Regions from separate parts of the Halopseudomonas sp. T1L2 genome, predicted to be linked through region 1. Evidence: predicted binding sites of a transcription regulator. Region 1 holds the regulator's gene; each other region holds the start of a gene.
What was found. Region 1 encodes LexA, which represses DNA repair genes until DNA is damaged. Its sites were predicted from a motif close to CTGTNTNNNNANACAG; they were not measured.
Positions count from the first base shown of each region.

Region 2: imuA (translesion DNA synthesis-associated protein ImuA) is a predicted target of LexA. The motif match lies at 2,031-2,046, and genes of this name have one in related genera.
Region 3: recA (recombinase RecA) is a predicted target of LexA. The motif match lies at 5,038-5,053, and genes of this name have one in related genera.

Region 1 covers NZ_AP040865.1:436,808-443,849, forward strand. Annotated here, with positions in the region: gene topA (type I DNA topoisomerase) at 1-2,186, shown strand, start outside; gene ACZ5WQ_RS02030 (DUF6586 family protein) at 2,198-2,698, shown strand; gene ACZ5WQ_RS02035 (hypothetical protein) at 2,771-3,013, shown strand; gene sulA (SOS-induced cell division inhibitor SulA) at 3,070-3,558, opposite strand; gene lexA (transcriptional repressor LexA) at 3,569-4,177, opposite strand; gene ACZ5WQ_RS02050 (TetR/AcrR family transcriptional regulator) at 4,381-5,049, shown strand; gene ACZ5WQ_RS02055 (L,D-transpeptidase) at 5,106-5,594, shown strand; gene nagZ (beta-N-acetylhexosaminidase) at 5,644-6,630, shown strand; gene ACZ5WQ_RS02065 (mechanosensitive ion channel family protein) at 6,627-7,042, shown strand, end outside.
Region 2 covers NZ_AP040865.1:70-7,111, forward strand. Annotated here, with positions in the region: gene hldE (bifunctional D-glycero-beta-D-manno-heptose-7-phosphate kinase/D-glycero-beta-D-manno-heptose 1-phosphate adenylyltransferase HldE) at 358-1,788, shown strand; gene imuA (translesion DNA synthesis-associated protein ImuA) at 2,065-2,676, shown strand; gene ACZ5WQ_RS00020 (Y-family DNA polymerase) at 2,684-4,093, shown strand; gene ACZ5WQ_RS00025 (error-prone DNA polymerase) at 4,069-7,042, shown strand, end outside.
Region 3 covers NZ_AP040865.1:68,785-75,826, forward strand. Annotated here, with positions in the region: gene groL (chaperonin GroEL) at 1-371, shown strand, start outside; gene fdxA (ferredoxin FdxA) at 1,183-1,506, opposite strand; gene mutS (DNA mismatch repair protein MutS) at 1,652-4,231, opposite strand; gene ACZ5WQ_RS00350 (hypothetical protein) at 4,218-4,394, shown strand; gene ACZ5WQ_RS00355 (CinA family protein) at 4,473-4,994, shown strand; gene recA (recombinase RecA) at 5,106-6,143, shown strand; gene ACZ5WQ_RS00365 (regulatory protein RecX) at 6,156-6,599, shown strand; gene ACZ5WQ_RS00370 (LOG family protein) at 6,559-7,042, opposite strand, start outside.

The sequences.
Region 1 (7,042 bases):
CCAAAAAGGCTATCCAGGAGGCGTTCTCGCAGCCTGGTGAGCTGGATATGAACCGGGTCAATGCCCAGCAGGCGCGTCGTTTCCTTGATCGCGTGGTGGGTTATATGGTTTCGCCGCTGTTGTGGCAGAAGATTGCTCGCGGGCTTTCTGCTGGCCGCGTGCAGTCGGTGGCGGTCAAGCTGATCGTTGATCGTGAGCGCGAAATCCGTGCCTTTGTGCCTGAGGAGTTCTGGGAGGTGCATGCGCGCCTGAACACGCCCAAGGCAGAAAGTGTCCGCTTCGAGGTGGTCAAGCAGAACGGTGAGACCTTCCGCCCGACCAACAAGGCGCAGACCGATGCCGCGCTGGCGGTGCTTGAAAATGCGGCCTACAAGGCGGTCAAGCGTGAGGACAAGCCGACCAGCTCGCGTCCGAATGCGCCCTTTATTACCTCCACACTGCAGCAGGCTGCCAGTACGCGCCTGGGTTTCAGTGTGAAGAAAACCATGATGATGGCCCAGCGTCTCTACGAGGCGGGTTACATCACCTATATGCGTACCGACTCGACCAATCTGTCGGCGGATGCCATTGCGATGGCGCGCAGCTATATCGAAAGCAACTTTGGCGACGCCTACCTGCCGGAAAAGCCGAACCTGTACAGCAGCAAGGAAGGCGCGCAGGAAGCACACGAAGCCATCCGTCCTTCCGACGTCAAGCTCAAGCAGACCGATCTCAAGGGCATGGAGCGCGATGCTGAACGTCTGTATGAGTTGATCTGGCGTCAATTTGTGGCGTGTCAGATGACGCCGGCCAAGTACCTGTCGACCAGTATCCAGGTAGCCGCTGGCGAGTTTGAGTTGCGTGCCAAGGGCCGCATTCTCAAGTTTGACGGCTATACCCGGGTGATGCCGCAGCAGGGCAAGGGCGGCGAAGACGAGGTGTTGCCGGAGATCAAGGTTGATGATGTGCTGGCGCTGCAGGGCCTGGACCCCAAGCAGCACTTCACCAAGCCGCCGGCGCGCTACGCCGAAGCCAGCCTGGTCAAGGAGCTGGAAAAGCGCGGCATTGGCCGCCCTTCGACCTATGCGTCGATTATTTCCACGATTCAGGATCGTGGCTACGTGACCCTGAATAACCGCCGGTTCTACGCCGAGAAGATGGGCGATATCGTTACCGAGCGCCTGAACGAGAGCTTCCCGAACCTGATGGACTATGGCTTTACCGCGAAGATGGAGGAGTCACTGGATGACGTCGCTCACGGTGAAGTGCTGTGGAAGCAGGTGCTGAATAATTTCTATGCCGATTTCAGTGCCAGGTTGAGTGCCGCCTCTGCGTCTGGTGAAGATAAGGGGATGCGCGCGAATCAGCCGACGATGACCGATATCCCGTGTCAGGATTGTGGTCGACCGATGATGATTCGTACGGCCTCGACGGGTGTGTTCCTCGGCTGTTCCGGTTATGCCCTGCCACCGAAAGAGCGTTGCAAGGCGACCATTAACCTGGTGCCGGGCAATGAAGTGGCGGCAGATGACGAAGAAGGCGAGTCTCGCGTGCTGCGTGGCAAGCATCGTTGCGCTATCTGCGGCACCGCGATGGACAGTTATCTGATCGACGAGCGGCGCAAGTTGCATGTCTGTGGTAACAACCCGGATTGCTCGGGTTTCGAGATCGAGACAGGTCAGTTCAAGATCAAGGGCTATGACGGTCCAACCCTTGAGTGCGACAAGTGCGGCAGCGAAATGCAGCTCAAGACCGGCCGTTTCGGCAAGTATTTCGGCTGTACCAACAGCGAGTGCAAGAACACCCGCAAGCTGCTGCGTAACGGTGAGGCCGCGCCGCCGAAAGCGGATCCGGTGCCGATGCCGGAACTCAAGTGTGAAAAGGTTGATGATGTATACGTACTGCGCGACGGTGCTTCCGGCCTGTTCCTGGCTGCAAGCCAGTTCCCGAAAAACCGGGAAACCCGGGCGCCTCTGGTCAAGGAGCTGATTCCGCACAAGGCGGAGATCGATCCGAAATACCACTTCCTGCTGGATGCGCCGGTGGCTGATCCTGACGGCAATCCGACTGTCGTGCGCTACAGCCGCAAGACCAAGGAGCAGTACGTGCAGACCGAAGTTGAGGGTAAGCCCACAGGGTGGCGGGCTTTCCATGATGGCAAGCAGTGGTCGGTGGATGACGGCCGCAGCAAGAAGGCCAAGCGGTAAGGCAGGCAACCATGGCTAATGAAGTCTATACCCGCACCAATCAGGCGTTGTATTTTGCCCGCCGTGCGATCGAGTCCTGGCAGCAGGCAGAGCAGAGCGACGCAATCGATGCACTGACGCAGGCGCAGTATCATCGTGAGCATGCGGTTTTTCATCTCTACCGGGGCGTATTGGCGCTGATTCATGAGGTGGCAGACCGGTACCGCTGGCCGCTGGTTGATGCGCGTCAGGTCGAATCGGTGCTGGTACCCGCGGTAGTCAGTCGGTTTCCCGGTCCCGAGCTGGCGGAACTCACCGAGCTGGCTGACAGCGCTGGTACCTGGCTGGCCGGTGTCATTGCCGCCTGGCAGCGATTGCAGGCACCGCCGCAGCCGGTCGACAACTCGACCAACTCGCTGATTGCCACCAGTGCCACGCCGGTCACCGAGTGGACCAGTGTGCAAGCCGAGGAGGCTCTGCAGGAGGTTTCCCGTCGCGTACGTGCCTATCGCGACGGCATGCAGGAATGGTGAAGGCGGGATCGCGGATGCCGTGAGTACGGCGCTGTGTTACACTGCGCGCAGTTCAGACAGGAGATATCCGCAATGCCTTCACCCTTCCTTGAAATCGTCGAGCTCGCCAATGGCAAGGTTGCTCTGCGCCGTTCCGACGAAGAGGGTGAGCCGTTGGTGGTGATCGAGTTTTCCCGCGATGCGCGGGAATATCTGCAGGAAAGCTATATTGAAGTTGCCAAGGCGATGATCAGTGCCGGCATGCAGGCCGCTGGCCAGATGATGGATGAGGATGACGACGGCGACGCCATCCCTGAAAGCCGTGTCCTGCATTAATCGACACCGCGATAGTTCAAAGGCCAGCATTGAGCTGGCCTTTTTTGTATCTGTTTTCAGCCCAGATGGACGTTCAGGCTGTGGCAGCGGCCGGCCTGGGCCGCTCGTTCCAGGCGCGGGGCAATGCAGCTGTCGTGATCAAGCCAGCTGACAACGGTATGGCTGCCGCCCATCCTGAGCAGGTCGCAGCAGAGTTTGAGGCTGTCCATGCCGGCCTTGGAGCGCACGATCATGATGCGTTGAGGGTCGAGGTTGGCGCCGCGAAGCCATTGCTGGCTGAGTGCAGCGGGCGGGTCGATCAGGGTAAGCCAGCGCCGGCTGTCTTTCTGGCTCAGTTCGCGCAGCACCGGGGCCAGCCACTGCAGGCACTGGCGGGCGCTGCCTTGCAGGGTCATCTCGCTGTAACTGCCATCCTGTTCATCATCCTGCGGCAGTGCCTGTGCTGGCTGCGCAAAGGCACGGTGCTTCAGGCGTGTTGCCATCAGGGCGTTGTGAAACAGGTCGGTCTGGGTCAGGGTCTGTTGCTCGGTGCGGGCGTACTGCATGATCAGCTCCTCAGCGGCGGATAACTCCGACGCTTAAACCTTCAATGGTAAGTTCCTGTTCTGCAAGGTCGATCTCAATCGGCCTGAAGTCCGGGTTTTCTGCAATCAGCGAGACCTTGCGGCCCTGGCGCTGAAAGCGTTTTACCGTGACTTCTTCTCCTATGCGGGCCACTACGACCTGCCCGTTACGGGCTTCGCTGGTGCGGTGTACTGCCAGCAGGTCGCCGTCCATGATGCCGATGTCTTTCATGCTTTCCCCATGGACCCGCAGCAGGTAGTCGGCGCGGGGAGTGAAAAAGTCGGGGGAGATACGGCAATGGTCTTCGATATTTTCAAGCGCCAGAATCGGCGCACCGGCTGCCACTCGACCGATCACCGGAAGCTGGTCATCACTGGCTTCGCTATCCGATTCCGGCAGGCGAATACCGCGCGAGGCGCCGGGGATCATCTCGATAGCGCCCTTGCGGGCCAGGGCGCGCAGATGGTCTTCGGCTGCGTTGGGCGACTTGAAGCCCAGAGTCTTGGCAATATCGACGCGCGTCGGCGGGTAGCCGTTGCTGTCCATGTATTCCTTGATGAACGCCAGAACCTGCTGTTGTCGCGCGGTAAGTTTCTGCATGGCGGGTTGCCTGTGTTTTTATCCAGTAACTGAGATTATATACAGTTGTTTTGCTCCGGCAACCCCTAATTTTCGTGTCGCTGTTCACCGCTTTGCCAAAGGGAGGATGGGATTTACGTGGGCAGGAAGGTAGTCTGGGGTTGACACTAAAATCGTTTTAAACGTATGTTTGAAACGAATGTTTGCCTCACTTGGGGGAGCGCATGGCGCAGTCCGACACGGTCAAGCGAATACTTGACGCCGCAGAACAGCTTTTTGCCGAAAAGGGTTTCGCGGAAACCTCTCTACGCCTGATTACCAGCAAGGCAGGCGTCAATCTGGCCGCGGTCAACTACCATTTTGGCTCAAAGAAGGCATTGATTCAGGCCGTATTCGTCCGGTTCCTGGATCCCTTCGTCAGCAGCCTTGAGAAGGAACTGGATCTGCGCGAGTCGCGTGACAAGGGCGCGCCACCCAGTCTTGAGGTGCTGCTCGAAATGCTGGTTCAGCAGGCGCTGGCAGTGAAGCCGCGCAACGGCCATGACCTCTCAACCTTCATGCGGTTGCTAGGGCTCGCATTCAACCAGAGCCAGGGCCATCTGCGCAAATACCTCAGCGAGGTGTATGGCAAGGTATTTCAGCGTTATATGCAGCTTCTGGTCAGTGCTGTGCCGGGCATACCTCCGCAGGAGCTGTTCTGGCGCGTTCACTTTATGCTCGGCAGCGCGGCCTTCACCATGTCCAGCATGAAGGCGCTGCGTGCGATTGCGGAGGCGGAGCTGGGCGAGCCGCGTCCGGTCGACGATGTGTTGCGGCTGATGGTTCCGTTCCTGGCAGCCGGAATGCGCGCCGAGAGCGCGACGTTGAGCCGGCCCGAGGCGATGGCGCTGTAACCTGCATTTACCTCCGCTGCGCTGTCCGCTAAGGTGTGCGCAGCGCTGGAGGTGACATGCAGCTCGATCATATTCATATTTCCCTGAACGATCAGACCCTGGTTGGCTTCTGCGCTGGCGAGGTTGTCTGTCGTTATGCCGTATCCACAGCGCTTAATGGCCCTGGCGAGCAGGAAGGGTCTGGCTGCACGCCGCGCGGCGCCCATCGGGTGCGCGCTCGAATCGGCGATGGTCAGCCGCTGGGTGCCGTGTTCATCGGCCGGCGTCCCACCGGGGAGGTATGGACCCGGGCGCTGGCGGAGCAATTTCCCGAGCGTGACTGGATTTTGACCCGAATTCTCTGGCTCTGCGGTGAGCAGGTCGGATTCAACCGCGGTGGCCGGGTTGATTCCCAGCGCCGCTATATCTATCTGCATGGTACCGGCGACGATCAGCCGATGGGTGCGCCGCTGTCCCATGGCTGCATTCGTCTGCGTAATGCCGACATGCTGGAACTGTTCGAGCGCACGCCGGTCGGTTGTAGCGTTCAGATTGACGCGCAGTGATGATGCGCTGTCGTTTTCAGGAGAAGCAATATTGAAACAGGGTGCCTTGATGCTGGATCTGCCTGGCCTTTGGCTGGAAGCAGAGGACAGGCAGATGTTGCGTCAGCCGGAAGTCGCCGGCTTGATCTTGTTTGCGCGCAATACAGAATCGCCGCGCCAGGTCGCCGAGCTGGTAAGGGCCATCCGCAAGGAGCGCCCGGACATGCTGATAGCGATAGACCAGGAAGGCGGGCGCGTTCAGCGCCTGCGCCGTGACGTACTCAGGCTGCCCGCGCTGGCTGACGTCGCTGCGGTGGATGACGCGCAGGCTGACGCGGTGGCCCGGGCTGCTGCCTGGGTAATGGCGACCGAGATGCTGGCCTGTGGTATCGATATCAGCTTTGCGCCGGTTCTTGATCTTGATTACGGTCGCAGTCAGGTGATCGGTAATCGCTCGCTTGGCGGCGATCCTGATCGCGTGGCACGTCTCGCCAGTGCCTATATTGATGGTCTGCACGCGGCGGGTATGGCGGCCACCGGCAAGCACTTCCCTGGCCACGGCTGGGCCGAGGCGGATTCGCACTTTGCGCTGCCGGTGGATGACCGGTCACTGGAGGATATTCGCCAGAGCGATCTGGTGCCCTTTGCGGCGCTTGCCGGCAAGCTGGACGGCATCATGCCGGCCCACGTGGTGTATTCGCAGGTTGATGCGTTGCCCGCCGGATTCTCGACCTGCTGGCTGCAGGACATCCTGCGCGCAGAGCTGGGTTTTGATGGCGTTATCTTCAGTGATGATCTGACCATGGCCGGCGCGCATGCGGTTGGCGGTATGGCAGAGCGGATCGATGCCGCGCAGGCGGCGGGGTGCGACATGCTGCTGATCTGCAATGATCGTGCGGCGGCGGAAGAAGGGCTGGTGCACGCGCAGAAGCAAGGCTTGCAATGCCCGGCCCGCATCGCTCGCATGCTGACGCTCAGGCCGGCCGGTGCCGATTACCATGCGACGCCTGAATGGCGTCAGGCTGTTTCCTTGCTGAGGGAGTTTGATCTGGTTTGAATGATTTCATCGAACAGTTGCCGGAGCAGTTGCAGCTCGATCAGCTTCCGCTGATTGGCGAGGCCTGGATCTACCATGTGTTTGCCGTGGTGCTGGCGTCGCTGGTGACCGCCTATATCGCCAAGCGTGTGCTGGACCACATGCAAAAGCGTGCCGAGAAAACCCGCAATATCTGGGACGATGCGCTGGTCGATGCGGCCCGGCGCCCGGCCTGGGTGCTGATCTGGAGTATGGGGCTGCTTTGGGCGGCGCGGATTACTGCGCTGCAGATGGATGATGATCTGGCAGCGGTGCTGGATCAGGTGCAGCGGGTGCTGCTGATCGTGCTGCTGACCTGGTTCATCCTGCGCATGATGCGGCAGGTTGAGCAGCGGCTTGTTGATCCTGCCTACAGGGAGACTCCGGCCGACAA
Region 2 (7,042 bases), 440 kb from region 1:
CAGCGTCTGGCGATTGCCCGTGCGCTGCTCAAGGACGCGCCTTTGCTGATTCTCGATGAGGCGACCTCAGCGCTGGACACCGAGTCCGAGCGTCATATCCAGGCCGCGCTGGATCGGGTGATGCAGGGGCGTACTACGCTGGTTATTGCCCATCGCCTGTCCACCATCGAAAAGGCTGACGTGATCATGGTGATGGATCAGGGCCAGATCGTTGAGCGAGGCACGCACGCGGAGCTGCTGGCGCTCAATGGCTATTACGCCCGACTGCACAGCATGCAGTTCGAGGAAGAGAGCGACGTACAACATTAATATCACCATGCGCATGGGTGCGTGGTGCTGAAACAGGTAACCGAGACAATGAAACTGAGCATGCCCCGATTCGATTCCGCGCCGGTTCTGGTGGTGGGGGACGTGATGCTGGATCGTTACTGGCATGGGCCGACCAATCGTATTTCGCCGGAAGCACCGGTGCCGGTGGTCAAGGTCGATCAGATCGAGGATCGCCCTGGTGGGGCGGGTAACGTCGCGCTGAATATTGCAGCGCTCGGCGCTCCGGCCTGGCTGGTGGGCGTTACCGGAAAGGATGAGGCGGCACACAGCCTTCAGCAACGGCTGAATGCTGCCGGCGTCTACTGTGATTTTCAGCAGCACGAGGCGCTGCCGACCATCACCAAGCTGCGAGTCATGAGCCGTCACCAGCAACTGATTCGGCTTGATTTTGAAGAGCGCTTTGACACCGACGCCGATGCCTTGCTGGCTTCGGTTCGCGGTCTGCTGGACAAGGTCAAGGTGATGATCCTGTCGGACTACGGCAAGGGCGCGCTGGTCAATCATCAGGCGCTGATTGCTGCAGCCCGCGAGCGCGGTATTCCGGTGCTGGCTGACCCCAAGGGCAGTGATTTCTCCATTTACCGTGGCGCCAGCCTGATTACCCCGAATCTGTCCGAGTTTGAAGCGGTGGTCGGTCACTGCGCGAGTGAGCAGGAGCTGGTCGACAAGGGCCTGGCGCTGATTGAGGAGCAGGACCTGGGCGCGTTGCTGGTCACCCGTAGCGAACAGGGCATGACGCTGCTGCGCAAGGGTGAGGGTGCATTGCACCTGCCCGCGCGGGCGCGCGAAGTGTTTGATGTGACCGGCGCGGGCGATACCGTGATCTCTACCCTGGCGGCGGCGCTGGCGGCGGGCGAGGATCTGCCCCTGGCCGTCGCACTGGCCAACCTGGCGGCAGGTATTGTGGTCGGCAAGCTTGGCACGGCGGCGATCAGTGCGCCGGAGCTGCGTCGTGCCGTGCAGCAGGCGCAGGGCAGCGGTCGCGGAGTGCTGGGTGTCGAGCAATTGCTGCAGGCATTGGATGATGCCCGTGCCCACGGCGAGAAGGTGGTCTTTACCAATGGCTGCTTCGACATTATCCACGCCGGTCACGTTGGCTATCTGGAAGAGGCGCGCGCTCTGGGCGACCGGCTGATTGTGGCGATCAATGATGATGCCTCGGTGACACGCCTCAAGGGGCCGGGCCGGCCGATCAACAGTGTCGAGCGCCGCATGACTGTGTTGGCGGGGCTTGGGGCGGTCGATTGGGTCATCAGTTTCAGCGAAGACACCCCTGAGCGGCTGCTTGAGCAGGTCAAGCCGGATGTGCTGGTCAAGGGTGGAGATTACAGCGTTGATCAGGTCGTTGGTGCGCCGATCGTGCAGGCCTACGGCGGTGAGGTAAAGGTGCTCAACTTTGTTGAAAGCTGTTCGACCACAGCCATTGTTGAAAAGATTCGCGAGCGTGACGAAGGCTGATTAGCCCGGGTTAGCGCAGCAGCCGGGTTCTGCCTCAGAGGCTGTTTGTGCTGCTTGCCTTGCTCCACCCGGAGCGGCTTGGGCGCCCTGCGCTCTGCTTCTCTTGTGCCCTGACGGTGGCTTTCCACGCCATTGTCAGGGTGTCTGTTCTGAATGTCTTCCCTGACTTTTCTGCGCTGCCTCAAGCGCCGTTTGTCGTGCCTGCGTGTTTGCAATTGACCACCGCCATGCGAATAAATATGCTGTACGCATATACAGTATATTTCTGAGGTTTCCATGGGCGCAGTGGTCGCACTTGATCGGTTGCTGGAAACGCGCCGTGTCTGGCGCGGACGACAGCAGGGTGAGCCGCTTGCCGGGCAGCCAACCGGGCACGCGCAACTGGATGCGCTATTGCCCGGTGGTGGCTGGCAACTGGCCGCGCTGAACGAGATTTTGCTGGGCGCTCCCGGCAGTGGCGAGTTGCAGCTGCTGTGGCCACTGCTGGCGCGGCTGACCCAGGCCGGTGAACGGGTGGTGCTGGTCGGTGCGCCGGCAATTCCCTTTGCCCCGGCCTGGCAGGCTGCGGGTGTAGTGCTGGCGCAGGTCTCGTTGTTGCAGGTCGGCGGTGCCGAGCGGCTCTGGGCGGCGGAGCAGTGCCTGCGCTCGGGGAGTTGTGGTGCGGTGCTGTGCTGGCCGGAGCAGGCCGATGACCGGGCGCTGCGACGGCTGCAGGTGGCGGCTGACAGCGGCCAGACGCTGGCCTTTGTGTTGCGCCATCGTCGTGCTGCCGATAACCCCTCACCGGCAGCGCTGCGTCTGCTGCTGGATAACCAGCCTCGGCAGTGGCGGGTTCTCAAGTGCCGCGGTGGCGTGCCTCCGGCACGGCCAGTCCCGGTAGCATTCTGAGGTCATCATGCGCTGGCTTTGCATTCTCTTTCCCCAGCTGGCTCTGGATGCGGTGTTGCGCAGTCGGGAGGACGCCAACGCGCCATTGGTTCTGCTCAGCGGGCCGCCGCAGCGGCGGGTATTGCAGGCAGTTAACGAGTCGGCCCGTGCTCAGGGGCTGCGATCAGGACAAAGCCTGACCCACGCGCGCATGTTGCTGGAGCGCTTTGATACGGTCGAGCACGACCCGGCACAGACCGAGCATTGGCAGCAGTTTCTGGCCAGTTGGGCGTACGGCTTCAGTGGTCATGTGAGTCTGGATTTCCCCCGCACCCTGTTGCTGGAGGTGGCCTCCAGTTTGCGTTTGTTCGGTCCCTGGCCTGAGCTGGAGCAACGCCTGCGCGCCGAGCTGCAGGCGCTGGGCTTTCAGCATCGGCTGGTGCTGGCGCCCAACCCGTTGGCGGCGCGGGTGCTGGCCAACGTGGCAGACGGTTTGGCGGTAGACGAGCTGGCGCTACCGGCCGAGCTGCAGCGTTTGCCGGTGGCGCGCAGCGGCCTGCCGAGCGAGCTGGTCGAGAGTTTGCAACGCATGGGCTTGCGCCGCCTGCAGCAGGTGCTGGAATTGCCCCGTGACGGGCTGGCCAAACGCTTCCCGCCCCAGTTGCTGGCGCATCTTGATCAGCTTCAGGGGCATCACCCGCTGGCGCTCGGTTGCTACCAACCGCCGGATCGATTTCGTCAGCGCATCGAATTCAACTTTGACGTTGAGTCGAACACCTCGCTGCTGTTCCCGCTGCGGCGCCTGATCAGTGATCTGGCGACCTTTCTGGCCGGGCGAGACTGCGGGGTTCAGCGCTTTGCACTGATTCTGGAGCACCGCCGCCAGCCCGCCAGCGAGGTACCAGTCGGCTTGCTGGGGGCCGAGCGTGACCCCGAACGGCTGTTCGAGTTGGCGCGGGGGCGGCTGGAGCGTATCGAACTGGCCGCGCCGGTACAGGCGTTGACCCTGCTCGCCGAAGATCTGCCGCGCTTTGTACCGGCCGCAGCAGAGCTGTTCAGTAATCGGCCGCAGCAGTCGCAGAGCTGGCTGCAGGTATGTGAACGGCTGCGCTCACGCCTGGGCGACAGAGTCGTTCAGCCGCTGGCCGCGGTGGATGAGCACCGGCCCGAGCGCAGCTGGCTGGCGCAGGAGCGGGGCGACGCAGCTGCGCGACCGCCCGGGCCGCGGCCGGGCTGGCTGCTGGCCGAGCCGGAGTTGCTCAATGACCTGTTTCCGCGGGTGCTGGCCGGACCGGAGCGGATCGAATCCGGCTGGTGGGATGGCGAGGACGTGCGGCGTGACTACTACCTGATCGAAACCCGCGACGGACGCCGGGCCTGGGCCTTTCATGCCGCCGGACGCCCCGGACCATTCTGGGTGCACGGATGGTTCGCATGAATGTGGGTTATGCCGAGCTGCATTGTCTCTCCAACTTCAGCTTTCAGCGCGGGGCGTCAAGCGCGCAGGAGCTGTTTGCCCGCGCCAGGCAGCATGGCTATGACGCTCTGGCGATTACGGACGAGGCCAGCCTGGCCGGCATAGTGCGTGCCTGGCAGGCAGCGCAGGAGTCCGGTATGAAGCTGATCGTCGGTAGCGAGGTTCAGCTTGAGGATGGCCCCAAGCTGGTGTTGCTGGTCGAGAACCTGACCGGCTATCAGAGCCTGTGCCGGCTGCTGACTCTGGCACGCCGTCGTGCCGGAAAGGGTGAATACTGTTTGCGGCTTGAGGACCTGACTGACGCGCTGGATGGCTTGCTGGGCCTGTGGCTGCCGCGCCACGGTCAGGATGAGGAGCACGGCCGGCAGCTGCAGCCGCTGCTGCCGGGGCGCCTGTGGCTGGCAGTCGAACTGCACCGCGGGCCGGATGATGCGCGCAAGCTGGATCAACTGCAGGGGCTGGCCGCACGGCTCGGTCTGCCCTGTGTTGCCAGTGGTGACGTACACATGCATGTGCGCGGGCGGCGGGCCCTGCAGGATACCCTGACCGCGCTGCGCCACCACTGTACGGTGATGGAGGCGGGCAGTCGGCTGTTTGCCAATGGCGAGCGCCACTTGCGCAGTTTATCGGCGCTGGCCGCGATCTACCCGCCGGCGCTGCTGGCCGAAAGCCGCCGTATTGCCGCACGCTGTCAGTTCGACATGGGTGAGCTGCGCTACCAGTATCCGCGCGAGCTGGTGCCTGAGGGGCATACCCCGTCCAGCTGGTTGCGTGAACTGACTTGGCGCGGTGCGGCCTGGCGTTGGCCAAACGGGGTCAGCGACAAGGTGCGTTCGCAGCTGGAGTATGAATTGGAGCTGATCGCGGAGAAGGCCTACGACAGCTACTTTCTCACCGTGCAGGACATCGTTGCCTTCGCCCGCGAGCAGCAGATTCTCTGTCAGGGCCGCGGCTCGGCTGCCAATTCGGCGGTGTGTTTTGCGCTGGGGATTACCGAGATCGACCCGGATCGCAGCAATCTGCTGTTCGAGCGCTTTATCTCCCGCGAGCGCGATGAGCCGCCGGATATCGATGTGGATTTTGAGCACGAGCGGCGCGAAGAGGTCATTCAGTACATCTTCCGCCGTTACGGTCGTGAGCGGGCGGCACTGACCGCTGTGGTTACCCGTTATCTGTCGGCGGGCGCAGTACGTGATGTAGCGCGGGCAATGGGTCTGGCGCAGGAGCAGGTCGATCAGCTTGGCCGTTGCTGCAGCCGCTGGAGCAAGCAATTGCCCAGCGCCGAGCGGCTGGCCGAGGCCGGGTTTGATGTGAACAATCCCTGGCTGCACCGGGTGCTGACGCTGGCGGGCGAGCTGATCGGCTTTCCGCGGCACCTGTCGCAGCATCCGGGCGGTTTTGTCATATCGGACGCGCCGCTCGATACTCTGGTGCCGGTCGAGAATGCCAGCATGGCCGAGCGCACGTTAATCCAGTGGGACAAGGATGACCTGGATGCGGTCGGCATGCTCAAGGTGGATGTACTGGCGCTGGGGATGCTCAGCGCGCTGCGCCGTACCTTTGATCTGTTGCGGCGCCACCGTGGCCGCGATCTGACGCTGGCGAGCATCCCAGTCGATGACGCGCCGACCTACGAGATGATCAGCCGTGCCGATACCGTCGGCGTGTTTCAGATCGAGTCACGGGCGCAGATGGCGATGCTGCCGCGGCTGCGCCCGCGCTGTTTCTATGATCTGGTGATTCAGGTGTCGATTGTGCGGCCCGGACCGATTCAGGGCGACATGGTGCATCCGTTTCTGCGCCGCCGTAACGGCGAGGAAGCCGTCGACTATCCCTCACCGGAATTGCGCCAGGTATTCGAACGTACACTCGGCGTGCCGCTGTTTCAGGAGCAGGTAATGGCGCTGGCAATTGTGGCCGCCGGCTACACGCCGGGCGAGGCGGATGAGCTGCGCCGTTCGATGGCGGCCTGGAAGCGCCACGGCGGGCTGGAGCATCACCGCCAACGGCTGACTGAAGGCATGCTGGCGCGCGGTTACAGTCAGGCCTTCTCCGAACGCATCTTTGAGCAGATCAAGGGGTTTGGCAGCTACGGCTTTCCCGAATCCCATGCCGCCAGTTTTGCGTTGTTGAGCTATGCCAGCAGTTGGCTGAAATGCCACGAGCCGGCGGCCTTTGCCTGCGCCCTGATCAACAGCTGGCCGATGGGTTTCTACAGCCCGGACCAGTTGCTGCAGGACGCACGCCGTCACCAGATCGAGATCCGGCCGGTGGATGTGCGCTGCAGCGATTGGGACTGTTCACTGGAAGCGGTCGAGCGGGAGGGCGCGCAACCGGCCATTCGCCTTGGGCTGCGGCAGGTGAAAGGCCTGAATCGGAACGATGCCGAGCGATTGCTGCAGGCGCGCGCGCAACAGGCTTTTGTCGATGTGGCGGATCTGGTCCAGCGCGGCGGTTTGAGCAATCGTGCCCGCGCGCAACTGGCCGACGCCGGTGCGCTGCGCGGGCTGGCGGGCAATCGTTTTCGTGCGCGCTGGGCGGTGGCGGGAGTCGAGCCGCAGCTGCCGTTGCTGCAGGCGCAGCACGATCAGGTTGAAAGCCCTGCGCTGATTCCGCAGCCTTCGGTGGTTGAGAATATGGAGGCCGATTACGCCAGTCTCGGCACCAGCATGGGGCCGCATCCGCTGGGGCTGCTGCGCGAACAGCTGCGTGAGCTGGGTTGCCGCAGCTCGCGTGAGCTGCTGGCCCTGGCGCCGGATCAGCCGGTGCGGGTGGCCGGGCTGGTTATCGGTCGCCAGCGCCCGCAGACCGCCACCGGGGTGACCTTTGTCACCCTGGAAGACGAGTTCGGCATGATCAATGTGATCGTCTGGAGCGATCTGGCCGAGCGCCAGCGCTCGGTGCTGCGTG
Region 3 (7,042 bases), 370 kb from region 1:
CTATCGAGGGTCTGGCTGGCGACAACGAAGACCAGAACGTCGGTATCAAGCTGCTGCGCCGCGCTGTTGAAGCACCGCTGCGCCAGATCGTCACCAACGCTGGTGAAGAAGCTGCTGTTGTTCTGGAGCGCGTCAAGGCCGGCGAAGGTAACTTCGGTTACAACGCTGCGACTGGCGAGTACGGCGACATGATCGACATGGGCATCCTGGACCCGGCCAAGGTAACCCGCAGCGCGCTGCAGGCTGCTTCCTCGGTCGCCAGCCTGATGATCACCACCGAGGCCATGATTGCCGAGCTGCCGGAAGAGAAGCCGGCCATGCCCGACATGAGCGGCATGGGTGGCATGGGTGGTATGGGCGGAATGATGTAATCAGCCTCCCGGCTAATCCGAAACCCGGCTCGAGAGAGCCGGGTTTTTTTATGTCTCAGCGCAGCGCCATGAGTAGTGCGGATCAGGCGCAGCGTATCCGCCGTTGTGCTCACGAACACCCTTGCTTCCGCCTGCTCCGGGCCTGGCGCCGATGGGGTGGAGACGCCGCAGGCTTACTTCACCGCGTTGCAGTAACCTGTTACTCCGTTACCCGGCTGGGCAGGCGCGCTTGCCTTGTAAGAGATTTCCTACAATGTGTGTGAGACTTCGCCGTTACAGGCTGTGGGCGGAACGAGTTTTTATCCGTGCTAAAAACAGTAAATATATGAAATTTAAGGATTTTATTGTTGGTGATATGCCTGTTGTGCTTGCTGGAGGGGGGGTTGCGGGCGATGCCGCATTCGTTAAACTTCACCCAAGCGCAAAGGATGGTGCTACTCGGCAGGGAGCTGAGTCAGGGATTTTCAGGATGATGAAGCCAGGATGGCTGGACACGGAAAGCACATATGGAATAAAGAGTGGGCGGGCTATCCCGCCCCTTTTTTTGCCTGAAATTTGACTCCAAACTCTCAGCCTCACAAGCCGCAAGCCCCACAAGCCTCATAAGCCGCAAGCTGCAAGCTGCAAGCTCCAAGCCTCAAGCCAAACCAGAACCAAAACCCAAGCTAAAGCCTAAGCCGGAAGAACAGGCCCACACTGGTGCGCTTGTAGCTTGTAGCTTGTAGCTTGTAGCTTGTAGCTTGTAGCTTCAGGCTTGCAGCAATAAAAAAACCGGCACATGGCCGGTTTTTTTTGCATAGCAGCTAGCTGCTTAGCGCTCCAGATATTGCAGCTTGTCCGGTACGCCATCCCACTCTTCGGCGTCGGGCAGTGCGTCTTTCTTCTCGGTGATGTTCGGCCACACTTCTGCCAGATCGGCGTTCAGTTCGGTGAACTCCTGCATATCCTCCGGTACTTCGTCTTCCGAGAAGATGGCATTGGCCGGGCATTCGGGCTCGCAGAGGGCGCAGTCGATGCACTCGTCCGGGTGAATGACCAGGAAGTTCGGGCCTTCGTAGAAGCAATCGACCGGGCAGACCTCAACGCAATCGGTGTATTTGCACTTGATGCAGTTGTCGGTAACAACAAAGGTCATGGTGAGGTCTCCATTGAATCAGGCTGGCAAAATCTGGCGCGTAGTCTAGCAGTTTTTTTCCGGCGGTACAGAGCGCCGCCGGGTTTTGCGCAGATTAAAGCGTAGTTCCATCACGTTTGATGCAAATGAATATCATTTGCTGAATTTACGCCCACTCGCGTTTGAGCTTGTACAGCAGGTCCAGCGCCTGGCGCGGGCTGAGATCGTCCGGATCCAGTGCCTTGATCTGTTCGATCAGAGGGTGAGGTGCGCTGGCGAACAGATCGGTCTGGAACGGTTGCTCAGTGTCGCCTGCGGGCTTGCTGCCGTGCTGCTCCAGGCTCTGCTGCTCCAGTTGGGCGAGGTGTTCGCGGGCGCGCAGGATGACCGGACGCGGTACACCGGCAAGCTGGGCGACTTGCAGGCCGTAGCTCTGGCTGGCAGGGCCGGGCTGGACGTTATGCAGGAATACGATGCGTTCATTATGTTCGGTGGCGTTCAGGTGCACGTTGGCCACGCCTTCGTCGGTGTCGGCCATGCCGGTCAGCTCGAAGTAGTGCGTGGCAAACAGGGTGAAGGCGCGAACCTTGGCCAGATACTCGGCAGCAGACCAGGCCAGTGACAGGCCGTCGAAGGTGCTGGTGCCGCGGCCGACTTCGTCCATCAGCACCAGACTGGCGCTGGTGGCGTTGTTGAGGATGTTGGCGGTTTCGCTCATTTCGACCATGAAGGTTGAGCGGCCGCCGGCCAGATCGTCACTGGAACCGATGCGGGTGAAGATGCGGTCGACGCAGGACAGCTCGACGCCTGCCGCCGGTACAAAGCTGCCGATATGGGCCAGCAGCACGATCAGCGCGGTCTGGCGCATGTAGGTGGATTTACCGCCCATGTTGGGGCCGGTAATCACCAGCATGCGGGTGTCGATGTCCAGGTCCAGATCGTTGGCCACGAAGGGCGTTTCCAGCACCTGCTCGACGACCGGATGACGGCCCTGACTGATCTTCAACTGGCTGCCCTCGATAAAGCGCGGGCGACTGTAATCGAGACTGCCGGCCCGTTCGGCGAGGGTGCAGAGCACATCAATTTCGGCCAGGCTGGCGGCAGTGGTCTGCAGTGCGGCAAGGTCCTCGTTGAGACGGTCGATCAGCTCGTCGTACAGTTGCTTTTCACGAGCCAGCGCGCGGCTGCGGGCCGACAGCGCCTTGTCTTCAAAGGCTTTCAGTTCCGGGGTAATGAAGCGCTCGGCGCCCTTCAGGGTCTGGCGGCGAATGTAATCTGCCGGCGCCTGATCGGCCTGGCTGCGCGACAGTTCGATAAAGTAGCCGTGTACCCGGTTGTAGCCGACCTTGAGGGTGCTCAGCCCGGTACGCTCGCGCTCGCGGGTTTCCAGATCAATCAGATACTGGCCTGCGTTCTCGCTGATGTTCTGCAGCTCATCCAGCTCGGCGTCGAAACCGGGCTTGATCACGCCGCCGTCGCGCAGCACCGCGGGCGGGTTGTCGATCACGGCGCGTTCCAGCAGCTCGGCCAGCTCCGGGTAGGTGCGTACCTGCTCGGCCAGATTGCGCAGATGCGGTGTTTCCAGCGCCTGCATGCAATCCTGCAGTGCGGGCAGGGCGGCCAGCGCGTCGCGCAGGCGTGCCAGATCGCGCGGCCGCGCAGAGCGCAGGGCAACCCGGGCAAGGATGCGCTCGATGTCGCCGATGCCCTTGAGCTGCGGCTGAAGGTCGAGGTAGAACTGCTGGTCGAGCAGGGCGCTGATGCTGTCCTGGCGCGCACCCAGGACCTTGAGGTCCCGCAGGGGGCGATTCAGCCACCGCGCCATCAGGCGGCTGCCCATGGCCGTTGCAGTATGGTCGAGTACGTCGAGCAGGGTGTTGTCGCGGCCACCGGACAGGTTCTGGTCGATTTCCAGATTACGGCGGCTGGCGCTGTCGATAATCACGCTGTCTTCAAAACGCTCCTGAGCGATGCTGCGGATGTGCGGCAGGGCGGTGCGCTGGGTTTCCTTGGCATAGCTCAGCAGCGCACCGGCAGCGCCGAGGCCGAGGGTCAGGTCCTGACAGTCGAAGCCGACCAGATCCTTGGTGCCGAATTGCTGGGTGAGGGCCTTGAAGGCGCTGTCCTGATCGAACTCCCAGGGGGCGCGACGACGCACGGCGCGGCGGCGCTCGATTGGCGTGTTGCTTTCCCAGTCATCGGGAATCAACAGCTCGGCCGGTGCCAGACGTTCCAGCTCCCCGAGCAGAGTTTCCCAGCCGCGCAGTTCCATGACCACAAAGCGGCCACTGTTGATGTCGAGCGTAGCCAGGCCAAAGCCGCGCTCGGCGCCCACCAGCGCGGCCAGCAGGTTGTCGCGACGCTCATCGAGCAGCGCTTCATCGCTGACCGTGCCGGGGGTAATGATGCGGGCAACCTGGCGCTCGACCGGGCCCTTGCTGGTGGCCGGATCGCCAACCTGCTCACAGATGACAACCGACTCGCCCAGCTTGACCAGCTTGGCCAGATAGCCCTCGGCGGCATGGAACGGGATGCCGGCCATCGGAATCGGTTGGCCGCCGGACTGGCCCCGTGCGGTCAGGGTGATATCGAGCAGACGGGCGGCTTTTTTCGCGTCGTCGTAGAACAGTTCGTAAAAGTCACCCATGCGGTAGAACAGGAGCTGTTCGGGATGCTGCTGCTTGATGCTGAAGTACTGCTGCATCATCGGCGTGTGGGCGGAGGATTCGGTTTTGCTCTTTTTCATCAATGACTCGAAATATGCGGCAAAGGCGGTGTCACCGGGCGCGATGGATGCGCTGAGGGCGGTGGCTGAGACGCCGTTTCAGGTTGGCGCAAAGGGTATCACGTCGCTGGTGGCTGCTGCAGTGCTGCCGGCGACTCCGGCAGCAGGAACCCGAGGCGGCTGAATGTGGTCGCAGGGTATTCGCAGGCAGCGCGCCAACTGGCATGCTGTTGCCTGATATCCGTTCGTACAGGAGTGAACCATGTCGCATTATGACCCGCTGATCGACTCTGCCGCTGCGAGGCTTGGCAAAGTGTTGGAACAGCAGGGGCTGCAGGTCAGCACCGCTGAGTCCTGCACGGGCGGAGGGATTGCCGAGGCAATAACCCGGGTGGCTGGCAGTTCGCGCTGGTTCGAGACCGGCTTCGTCACCTACGCCAACGCCAGCAAAAGCCGTTGGCTTGGGGTGAACGCAGAGGTTATCGAGGCTCATGGCGCGGTCAGCGAGCCGGTGGTCAGAGCGATGGCGTCCGGAGCCAGGGAGGCTGCCGGGGCGGCAATGGCGGTTGCGGTCAGCGGTATTGCCGGCCCTGATGGCGGCAGTGCAGAGAAGCCGGTCGGGACCGTCTGGTTTGGCTGGGCCCTGGCCGACGGCAGCGTCGTCAGCGAGTGCAAGCGCTTCCAGGGCGGACGCCGAGAGGTGCGCGCCCAGACGGTGCTGCACGCTCTGGAACGGCTGGTCAAAGAGGCGCACAAGCAGCCTGCGAACCGGTTGTCAGTCTGAGTGAAATCGGGGGTAGGCGGGCCATTTTTTCTGTGGAATAATACTGACCAAATATACAGTAGTTGATCGGTCGGTCGCCGCGGTGCCCGCCCCAAGCCAAGAGGATGCGAAATGGACGAGAACAAAAAGAAGGCGCTGTCGGCTGCCTTGAGCCAGATTGAACGTCAGTTTGGCAAGGGCGCGGTAATGCGCATGGGTGATCACGAGCGCCAGGCCATTCCGGCCATCTCTACCGGCTCGCTCGGTCTGGATATCGCCCTCGGTATCGGCGGCCTGCCCAAGGGCCGTATTGTTGAAATCTACGGGCCGGAGTCCTCCGGTAAAACCACGCTGACCCTGTCGGTTATTGCCCAGGCGCAGAAGCACGGTGCAACCTGCGCCTTCGTTGATGCCGAGCACGCGCTGGACCCGGAGTATGCCGGCAAGCTGGGTGTCAACGTGGATGACCTGCTGGTGTCGCAGCCCGATACCGGTGAGCAGGCACTGGAAATCACCGACATGCTGGTGCGTTCCAATGCGGTGGACGTGATCATCGTCGACTCGGTGGCAGCGCTGGTGCCCAAGGCCGAAATCGAAGGCGAAATGGGTGATCACCACGTCGGTGTGCAGGCCCGTCTGATGTCCCAGGCGCTGCGCAAGATCACCGGTAACATCAAGAACGCCAACTGCCTGGTGATCTTCATCAACCAGATCCGCATGAAGATTGGCGTCATGTTCGGCAATCCGGAAACCACCACCGGTGGTAACGCGCTCAAGTTCTACTCTTCTGTGCGTCTGGACATTCGCCGTACCGGCGCGGTCAAGGAAGGCGACGAGGTTGTCGGCAGCGAGACCCGCGTCAAAGTCGTGAAAAACAAGGTGGCTCCGCCGTTCCGTCAGGCTGAATTCCAGATTCTGTACGGTACCGGCATCTACCACAACGCCGAGATCATCGATCTGGGCGTGCAGATTGGTCTGGTTGAGAAATCCGGCGCCTGGTACAGCTATCAGGGCAACAAGATCGGTCAGGGCAAGGCCAATGCAGCCAAGTTCCTGCAGGATAACCAGCAGATCGCGGATGAAATCGAGAAGGCCATCCGTGACCAGTTGCTGGCCAAGCCGGGCAAGGCCAAGGCGGAGGCTGAAGCCGATGCCGAGCTGGAAGGCTAAGAGCCTGGTTTGATGCGCCCGCGTACCGCGCTGGACAGTCCGGCAGCGATCCGTCGCTCCGCGATGGACCTGCTGGCGCGGCGTGAGCACAGCTACAGCGAGTTGTTGCGCAAGCTGCGCCAGCGAGGTGCGGCAACCGATGCGGCAGAGATTGAGCTGGACCGTCTGGTCGAAGATGGCCTGCTCAGCGATGCGCGTTTCTGTGAAGCCTATCTGTATGCTCGCAGCCAGCGCGGCTACGGGCCTGCTCGTCTGAAAGAAGAGCTGCGCCAGCGCGGTGTGGCCGAGGCGCTGGTTGAACGGACCCTTGCAGAGTTTGATCAGGACTGGACGGCACTGGCTCAGCGGGTGTTTGCCAAGCGCTTTCCGGAAGGCCGGGCGTCAGACCCGGCCGAGCGCAGCAAACAGCTTCGGTTTATGCAGTACCGGGGCTTTGGTAGTTTTCAGGCTGATTGACGAAGTCGATCAGTGTCCTCAGACCTCCCTGGTCTCGTTCGTTGAAGTCAAAGCACAGACGGGTAAGCTCGCCCAGCTCCGGCTCATCGCTCTCCTGATCGCAGACACCCTGCTGCACAAAACCGCCTGATTTGCAGATATGGCCGAACCGGTCGTCCAGTTGGGCGAGTGCCTGCGCGGTCAGTGGTCGGTTCAGGCGCAGCATGTACTGGTCGTCTACACGTCGAGACGAGTGATAGTTGCTGTAGAAGTCGAGCACCACCTGCATTGCCTGTGCGGGGGATGAACAGGGTGTCAGCAGGTTGATGTCGTCAGGCTTGATGTAGTGATTGTCGATCAGCTGGCTGCGAACGAACTGTAAAAAGGCCTGCCAGTACTGCCCGTCAGGCTGGTCCAGCAGGATGATGGGCACCATCGGGCTCTTGCCGGTCTGCACCAGCGTC